4 regions of the Oceanobacillus sp. FSL K6-0251 genome follow, and region 1 is predicted to be linked to each of the others. Evidence: riboswitches for the same ligand, from Rfam matches in the RefSeq annotation. Region 1 holds a riboswitch; each other region holds the start of a gene.
What was found. Region 1 has a riboswitch for S-adenosylmethionine ahead of MKY45_RS17375 (methionine ABC transporter ATP-binding protein). Riboswitches for the same ligand answer to the same signal wherever they lie in the genome.
Positions count from the first base shown of each region.

Region 2: another riboswitch for S-adenosylmethionine. It lies ahead of MKY45_RS21405 (iron-containing alcohol dehydrogenase family protein); the one in region 1 lies ahead of MKY45_RS17375 (methionine ABC transporter ATP-binding protein).
Region 3: another riboswitch for S-adenosylmethionine. It lies ahead of MKY45_RS09830 (5-methyltetrahydropteroyltriglutamate--homocysteine S-methyltransferase); the one in region 1 lies ahead of MKY45_RS17375 (methionine ABC transporter ATP-binding protein).
Region 4: another riboswitch for S-adenosylmethionine. It lies ahead of MKY45_RS03735 (homocysteine S-methyltransferase family protein); the one in region 1 lies ahead of MKY45_RS17375 (methionine ABC transporter ATP-binding protein).

Region 1 covers NZ_JBBORS010000001.1:3,492,938-3,495,138, forward strand. Annotated here, with positions in the region: gene MKY45_RS17370 (methionine ABC transporter permease) at 1-282, opposite strand, end outside; gene MKY45_RS17375 (methionine ABC transporter ATP-binding protein) at 275-1,297, opposite strand; SAM riboswitch class I at 1,426-1,525, opposite strand; gene MKY45_RS17380 (thioredoxin family protein) at 1,666-1,986, opposite strand; gene MKY45_RS17385 (toprim domain-containing protein) at 2,131-2,201, opposite strand, start outside.
Region 2 covers NZ_JBBORS010000001.1:4,388,571-4,390,771, reverse strand. Annotated here, with positions in the region: gene MKY45_RS21405 (iron-containing alcohol dehydrogenase family protein) at 1-863, opposite strand, end outside; SAM riboswitch class I at 961-1,077, opposite strand; gene MKY45_RS21400 (hypothetical protein) at 1,330-1,545, shown strand; gene MKY45_RS21395 (YolD-like family protein) at 1,542-1,817, shown strand; gene MKY45_RS21390 (YibE/F family protein) at 1,894-2,201, opposite strand, start outside.
Region 3 covers NZ_JBBORS010000001.1:1,928,068-1,930,268, reverse strand. Annotated here, with positions in the region: gene MKY45_RS09830 (5-methyltetrahydropteroyltriglutamate--homocysteine S-methyltransferase) at 1-912, opposite strand, end outside; SAM riboswitch class I at 1,008-1,110, opposite strand; gene MKY45_RS09825 (MDR family MFS transporter) at 2,007-2,201, opposite strand, start outside.
Region 4 covers NZ_JBBORS010000001.1:739,514-741,714, reverse strand. Annotated here, with positions in the region: gene MKY45_RS03740 (cyclase family protein) at 1-251, opposite strand, end outside; gene MKY45_RS03735 (homocysteine S-methyltransferase family protein) at 278-1,330, opposite strand; SAM riboswitch class I at 1,448-1,548, opposite strand; gene MKY45_RS03730 (hypothetical protein) at 1,944-2,201, shown strand, end outside.

The DNA.
Region 1 (2,201 bases):
AGGTCCACGCAGTGTCCCCACTACAAAATCGGTGAAAGGAAATAACAGCAGGATCAATATAATAAACGGAACAGCACGAAATACATTGACAAATGTTGCAACAACAAAATTAATCAATCGATTTTCCCAAAAGTTCCCTTTCGACGTTAAAAATAACAGCAGCCCTAAAAGTAAGCCAATAATGGCTGTGCCGACTAAAGCTATAATGGTCATGTAAAGTGTTTCTTGAGAAGCTTCTACTAAATCTTCTATCGTAACGTTTGGAAATAATTCCTCAAGCATGCTGAATTACCTCCAATTCAATAACATCCTGTTCCTCCAGGTACTGCATTGCCTCTTTCAGCTGATTTCCAATCAGCTGAACAATCAATGTCCCATAGCTCCCGACCTGTGTCTGGGTGATTTTCCCCTGCAAAATATTAACATGGATATCAAAATTCTTCACAAGCTGGCTGATTACGGTCTGATTTGCACTTTCTCCTAAAAACTGAATCCGTAATAACGCGCCCTCTTGATATCTTTCCTTCAACTCTGTCATGTCTTCCTCTTCCTCATCCGGACCAGTCAGCTGTTCAACAAACTTCTGCGTTACCGGCTGCTTTGGTCTGGTAAATACATCGAGAACCGTTCCTTCTTCTACCACTTTCCCTTGTTCCATCACAGCAACCCGATTACAAATTTTGCGGATAACATGCATTTCATGGGTAATCAAAATAATGGTTAGACCCAGCTTTTCATTAATATCCTGCAATAAACGCAGGATTTGATTCGTTGTTTCCGGATCAAGTGCGGAGGTCGCTTCATCACAAAGCAGGACTTTCGGTGAATTCGCCAATGCTCTTGCAATTCCGACCCGCTGCTTTTGTCCGCCGCTTAACTGTGCCGGATAGGCATTTTCCTTTCCTGCCAAGCCTACTAATTCAATCAATTCCAGCACCCGCTTTTTCCGGTCGCTTTTCTCCACACCGGAAATCTCAAGCGGAAATTCTATATTTTCAGCGACTGTCCGGGACCAGAGCAGATTAAAATGCTGGAATATCATTCCAATATCCTGCCTGGCGATACGCAAATCCTTTTTCGATAAGGAGGTAATAACCTGATCACCGATTTTTATCGTACCTGTCGTCGGTTCTTCCAGCCTGTTAATCAAGCGGACAAAAGTACTTTTCCCTGCCCCGCTGTATCCGATGACGCCATAGATATCTCCATCTGCTACGTTAAGATTTAAATTATCAACAGCGACAATATCTTTTTTTTCTAAAGAGAATATTTTCTTCAATCCTTCAATGGATATCACTTTATTTCACTCCTATATGTGTACAAACCTATTTTATTGTGTACGATTTACTTTTCTCTTCATTGAAAAAGCGTCTTTCTGCAAGAGAACAGAAAGACGCTTTATTATACACAATATCGTCCATTGCTCCCTTATCTTTACAGTTTCCTGCAGGAATTGGCACCTTTTCAATGATTGAAGGTTGCCGCGGTTTCAATGGGCCAGTCCCTCCACCGCTCTTGATAAGAGTTTGCCTATTTTTAAATGAAGTGCCATTATAGTAGCATGCCATTTGTGCCTTGTCAATCACAATCCCTAGCCATTCACTCAGGTTTCTGTGGAATCTGCTGCTTCTCGTATATTGAACCGTCCTCTTGTACAGAAAAAACTTAGTTGTTTATTGCTGTGAATAATTCCGGTTTGTATTTCATCAAATACTGATAAATATTTGCTGTCGATTGAAACGTGTACACTTTCTCAATCATTTTACCGTTTTCCATAAATGCAAGACATGGCACGCTTTCGACTTGATGAGACTGCATAAAATCAGGGTGCATGGACGCGTTCATCTCCGTAAATATATCAGTTTTATGCAGTCTTTCTATTTTTTCAAGCATAGCGCGGGCTACCGTACATGTCCCGCAAAATGGTGTATAAATATATAGTATGAATCGTTGATGATTCTTTTCTTCTCCACTAAACTGTTTCAAGTTCATTCCCCTCAATCTTTTTCTTCCCATAAAATAATATATGCTGAGTGAAAGGATTACACTGATTGCGTATAAAACGACTTCGCATCTTTCCTTATTTATTTCCTCGGCGAATAGAATCCATTCTTATTTTAACGTTTTACGTTACCATTTTGCAAGGTAATTGAGATTGATTCCAATGCGTTTTCCTGCCAGAATACTTGCCAACATTCTTT
Region 2 (2,201 bases), 900 kb from region 1:
GCTAAAATGCCGTAGGATACAATTTCCCCGTGAAGTGAATCGGCAATCTGCGGGGCAGCAGTTAACCCATTATGAATGGAATGCGCACCTGCAATTCGTCCAGCTTTTCCGCCGAAGCCGCCAACCATACCGCCTGTTGCGATAATTGCTTCGATAACACGAATAAGAGCATCAGTGACTTGGTTACTCTCACAAGCTTGGATTGCTGCTTCACTGTCATCCAGCAAAATATCCTTGCAGGCACGAGCGGCGAATTGAGATATTTGCAGCCAGACTGGAAGCGTGCCTTCAGGGTAGAAGGCTTCAACTAGAGAGCGAGCTTCATAGAATTTGGCTAACGTATCGCCAATGCCTGCTTTTAAGTATTTTACAGGAGCTTCTGCAATAATTGCTGGTTCTACCACTACGAGTGTATTAGATTCAGGAAACTCAGTGTAATGAGAATGAGCACCATCTTCCTGATAAAAGACGCTTAATGGCGTCCAAGCTGCGCAGGTGGCGGCAATCGTTGGGATTAAGATACTTTTTATTTGCGCATTGGCAGCCGCTGCTTTGGCAATATCCAGAGCTGTTCCCCCGCCGATGCCGATGACAGCATCTATTTGCTGTTCTTCATAAATCGAGGCCAGTCTGTCAGTTCGTTCCACGGTGCAATGCCCATCTGCAGTATGTATATCTTTTTCCTCTATTTGATCCAGCAATGCAGAAGGAAGATATGGTTTTGCTTTTTCCCAAGCAGTACGCCCGGCAACTACAGCAATCCGCTTCACCCGCAAGTCATTCAGATTTTCTATCAGGTATTCCAGAGAACCTTCACCGATTTGATAATGGCTGGGCGATCCCTTTACAGTAACTGTTTGCATGGTAAGATAACCCCTTTTACATGTGTTTAAATGCTACATAAAAAACCTCTCTATTTTGTTCTAGAGAGGTTGAATAAGTTCATTTACGAAACGTCCTCTCTTATTTTCCAAAGCACATTATGCACTTTGCAGGATTTAGCACCTTTTTTAGAACGAGTTCTAGAAAGGTTGCCGGGCTTCATCGGGCCAGTCCCTCCGCCACTCTCAATAAGAGTTCTTATGTAACTGTGGATACATTTTAATATGAAATATGAGAAAAGTCAAATATAGCTTGATGCAAGGGAGCTGGCGGGCTAATTATGTTAATCAGCACCATTTTTGGTCCCAAAATCCAAATACTTGAACGGATTATCGCTCGTTTCTTTTAAAACACATTCATCCATTTATTTCATGTTTACTCTTTCTTATTTTTTGATATAATAAGAACAAATGTTCAGAACAAAAGTTCTTATTTGGAGGAATAAATATGATTGGATTACTTCATCATTCTCTGGATAAAAAGGAAAAAATCATGATCTATTATATCGACCGCCATAACAATGTAACGCAGCGTGTTATTCGCGTCGTAGGTATAGATGATAAAAGGATTCTTGCTTATTGTTACTATAAAAAACAGGTGCGCAGCTTTAAGATAGAAAATATTTTATCCATAGGGTGTGTAAAAAGGAGCGTCGGGGCTTGAATATTGGTGTACAGGAAGAAAGGAATACGAAAGAAAAAACAATGTTAAATGAGCGGCAACGGAAGCAGAATTGCTTTCAATTAATTATCGCACATAAAGATAATTTGCTTATTGAAGTGAAATGCTATCAGGATTGTCATGTTCATCATATAAAAGGATATATAGACAGCATTAACTATCAAGACGAGCACATAGCTATAGTTGATAAGCTGGGTCAAAAGGATTTTACAATCATTAAGTTTAATGATGTAATGGACGTTTTTATATTGTAGATAAAAACCCGAATGTATTCCAAGCGGAATCATTCGGGCTTATTTCTAAACATAAACAGCGTAAGGCTGCTTTTACCTATTTCTGCTCATCCAACGCGATGTCCTTTTTCTGCTTCTTCAAATAATATGCACTCATCAGAGAAGCAATCGGAATAACCAGAGCGATGCCAAGGCCCGAAATAAGGATTCCAAGCATTTCATCATTGAACACTTTGGCATTTATAATTTGGCCAAGAGAGTAATCTAAATCCTTAAACCAGATTAGCAGCCCCATATACCCTCCGAAAAAGGCGAAGAATAGCGTGTTTGTGCTTGTACCTAGAATATCACGGCCAATACGAATGCCGGCGAAGAATAGATTCTTTCTGGAAATTTCCGGATTCT
Region 3 (2,201 bases), 1.6 Mb from region 1:
GATAAGACCCAGCACAATAAATAAATCATCACGGTTCACATGACGCAAGGGTTCAAATCCTCCCGAGCGGTCATCATCAAACTCCAGGAAAAGACCATCCACCTGTAGGCCGCCAAAAATCGTTTCTGACACCGCCTCGTAACCGCCGCTTGACATATAGGTAGATTGGAAATTTCCCCGGCAAATATGCATTGTTACCAGCATATCATCTGGTCTGTTCGCAATCGATTCATTGATTGCTCTCGCACATAATTCAGCTGTTTTCTCTGGATTTCTTCCTTTTTCAATCAACGAATTTCTGCCCTTCTCTGAGAAAAAGGTTGCCCAGGACGTATCATCCAGCTGTAAGTAGCGGCAGCCTTCATCGTATAATGCCTGAATCACCCCTTGATAAGCAGCAACCAGGTCATCAATAATGGCTTCATCATTTTCATAAATTCCTTCTTCAAACTCCGCCCGGAAAAAGAGCATGTTCGGGCTCGGAATCGCAAATTTTGCAACCGCATCTCCAGCAATACCATGCAGGAATTTATAATGCTCAATCATATAATGATTACTAAAACCAATTTTACCGGTTACCTTAATACCTCTTTTTTTCGTTTCCACACCAGTGAATTGCAAGCCTTGTTCCGCGCTATAGCCTTCCACGCCATCTAAGCCTTCCAGAAAATCAAAATGCCACCAGGCACGGCGAAACTCCCCATCCGTCACGGATTGAAGTCCTGCTTCTTTCTGCTGTTCTACCAGTTTGATAATTTCCTCATCTTCCATTTGACGCAATTGTTCTGAGCTGATTTCCCCTTTTGCCTTTTGTGCACGCGCCTCTTTTAAACGCTGAGGACGAAGAAAACTCCCTACATGATCTGCTCTGAATGGAGCCCGTGTATTTTTTGTCTCTGCTGATATTGCCATCGAATACCCCTTCCTCTTTATCTGCTATATTCATTCTATATTCCATTAAAAAAACCCCTTCCGAAAATATAAGAGGTTCGATATGATAAAATCTCTTCTTATCTTCAAGCAAAAATGCTTCTGGAATTAGCACAGTACAAATCAACGTCTGCTGCTAAGGCTTCAGCGGGCCAGTCCCTCCACCTTTCTCGATAAGAATATATGGAATTATACGAATAATTACAGTTTACTTTACATGGAAGCAATGAATTCGTCAAGGAGAATCCCAAAATATAGGAACCTTGCTGCAATTGATTTTAAATCAAGATTACGTTAACTTTTTTTATCGGAAAAAATTTTATAATCTTCACTAATCACAAAAGCAGCCAAATACAAGCAGAAAAATAAAATAGCTGCTCCTTCCCACGATACACTATTCCTCGTAAATAAGGACTCAATAAAAAATTTATAAAAACAAACACTAAGGAACCATTGAGCCACATAACTCATAAGCATTACTTCCTTTGTCTGCTTTATTTTCGCTGCTTCAAGGATTAACATGTATAACAAATCAAACAGCATCCCCAACACATAAGACAGAAACAGAAACCCGCCGAAGTAAAGAAAATTCATAAAAACAGTATCAAAAAATTGTATTTCGATAAGTTTCCAGCCTGCTAAAATATTAGATAATCCATGTGTTATCAACATTGGATTGACGACAATAGCCGTAATACTAGCTATTAGCAGACCAGCAATAAGCAGATTGGCAATAAAGGTCGCAATCTATTTGTTTCTTATTCACAATGGTTAGAGCCCTCCATATGCTATAACACGTTTTTAACGCCAAATCGTATTAACTTTCAAAAAGCACTTATAAATCTTAATAACTGTCTTATATTGCTATATGATAATTTCATTGTTATCATTCTTTGAAGTTTTTTAATATATATCTTTATTTTACCACTATATTTACACATATCTTTTACTAAGACTTCTTTAAGGGATGAAATACACAATTTCGTTCCCCCGTTCTACATCAAAAAAGTACCAGACATCTAACAATGATAAATTGCTTCGATGGCTGGTACTTTATTTACCTTCCTATTTAAATCTTAGCTGACACGATCTCCCGGTTTTATTTCTTCTTTTAATTTAAAAGAAAGAATAAATCCAACGATAGCAATAATTGCTGCTACGATAAAGGATACATTCACACCATGAATAATACCGCTAATATCCTCACCCGGTATAGCTGCAGTCGACATGATTGTTACAAGCACTGCTGTACCGACTGATCCAGCTACTTG
Region 4 (2,201 bases), 2.8 Mb from region 1:
AGCTCCTCTAAATAGCGCTGATCACGAACAAAATGAATAGGTGCATCAATATGTGTGCCATATTGTCCGGAAACACTGAACTGCTGTGCGAAAAACCCGTCATCATGCGTATATAATGTTTCAAACTCGGCATCTTTAAATGCGGCAAAATGCGGCGAATTAGGACCGAATGTATGTGTTAAATCTACCCATGTTTTTGATTTTAGTGTTTCTAACGCGTGTAAGATTTCATTTTCTTTGGTAACTGTCATGATAAGCCGCCTCCCAATATATTGTTTTACGCTTTTGTTTTGTAATCTGTGATATGATCCTGCAATGTTTCATCTTCACCAAATAAAAAGTGTTTATGCATATCTGGAGAATAAATTGAATTAATTGTTTCGATGCCGACAGCTTCCGCAACCGCACGCAGCATTGCCGGTGAAGCTCCACAGCATAAACCGATATAATTCACGCCGATGCTATGTGCTTGTTTCGCCCATTCTGCCAGCTCATAGCGGTTATGATATAGCGGATCCAGAGAAGTCGGGAAGGTTGTTTCCGTTGGTAAATGACAGCTGCACCCTCCATCCGGCAAGTTAAAGAAGGTTGGATTCTCTTCTGTTGTCCGGTATGGAATCGGCAGTGCTCCAACATACCCGTCTACTTTGTCACGAATCTTTTCTAAATACGGCTGCATCGTGCCCGGCCCCCGGAAACAGTTCATCCCAACAACCAAGGCGCCGTTATCCTCTAAAATCTTACATGACTCTTCCACTGTGTAACCATCACGTAAAATGTTTTCACCCATTAATCCCAAGGTAATAACTGCCGGTAAATCATATTTTTTAATTTCCTCTAAAGCAATCAATGCTTCTTCATGGTAATAAAAAGTTTCTCCGTTAATATAGTCAACATCCTCATCCTTACACCATGAAACCATTTCATTAAACATCGCTCTGACTTTATCCTTGGATTCCTGATCTTCCGGATTAAAAATATTGGTGTTCGATATATTTCCTGCAACCAGAGCTTCCTCTGTCGGATGTTCCTTTGCTACTTCCTTCGCTAATTTAATAGCATTTCTATTTAGAGGCTCTAATAAGTCCTCTTTACCGATAATGCGCATTTTTTCTCGGTGTGCGTTGTATGTAAAGGCAAGCACTACATCGGAACCTGCTTTCATGTAATCACGATAAACTGCCTTTAGCGTTTCCGGGTTATCCAGCGCTACTTCGGGTACAAAGGAGCCCGCCTGCAAATACCCTCTGCGCTCCAATTCAAATAAATATCCTTCCCCTGCAATAACTGTTCCTTGCTTTAATCGCTCTTCCAAACTTCTTTTCGCCATCGTTCCATTCCTCCTGTAAGCTTTTAATTATTTGGTTCGCTGCGGATAAGTCGATATAGACACGAAAAAACCTCTTCTTTCAGAAAGAAGAGGTTTTGAGTACGATATCAATGTCTCTTCTTATCTGCTAGCTAACGCTACTGGAATTGGCACAGTTCTTTTATAAGTCTGTTGCCGAGGCTTCGAAGGGCCAGTCCCTCCACCTCTCTGGATAAGAAAATGTATTGCTATTTATTTGTTGTAGATAACTATATATCTATTTGAATTCCATGTCAATAAGAAATTTTAAAAATATTTCAGCGGTTTTTGAATCGGTTTGAATGAATCTTGTAAATATCTCATATCATAGAGAGAAGTTCCAAACACGCACGGCTTTATATCTCTAAGCAGATGTTTAAATTCCGTAAAAAAAAAGGAATGTTAATTTCATGGAGAAAAATTCATAAAATGTTCAAAAAGTATAGACACACCCGAAAAATAAGCATATAATACAAATTAATTCTAAAACATGTAGACATTATATTGAATTTATTCTTCATTATTGGTATAATTAATTCTTTCGCTTTAAGAAATCGAATCAAAAAATATATTTATCATACGGAAGGGGGCGTAGATGTTGAATAGATATTTGATGATTGCTTTAATGATTATCCTTTTGCCAATGACACAATTATTCCCAGGTGTACATCACAGCTACGTTCTCACCGATCATGAAATGCTGATTGATTCCCAATCATCACCTGATTTAGGCGTTGGCGGAAATGACCAGCAAGATAAATCATTTATAGCAAGTCCAGGTTTAGTCATTACCTTATTCTTATTAGGCAGTCTCTGTTTATTCACTACGATTGTGCGGGTCAACCGTACGAAA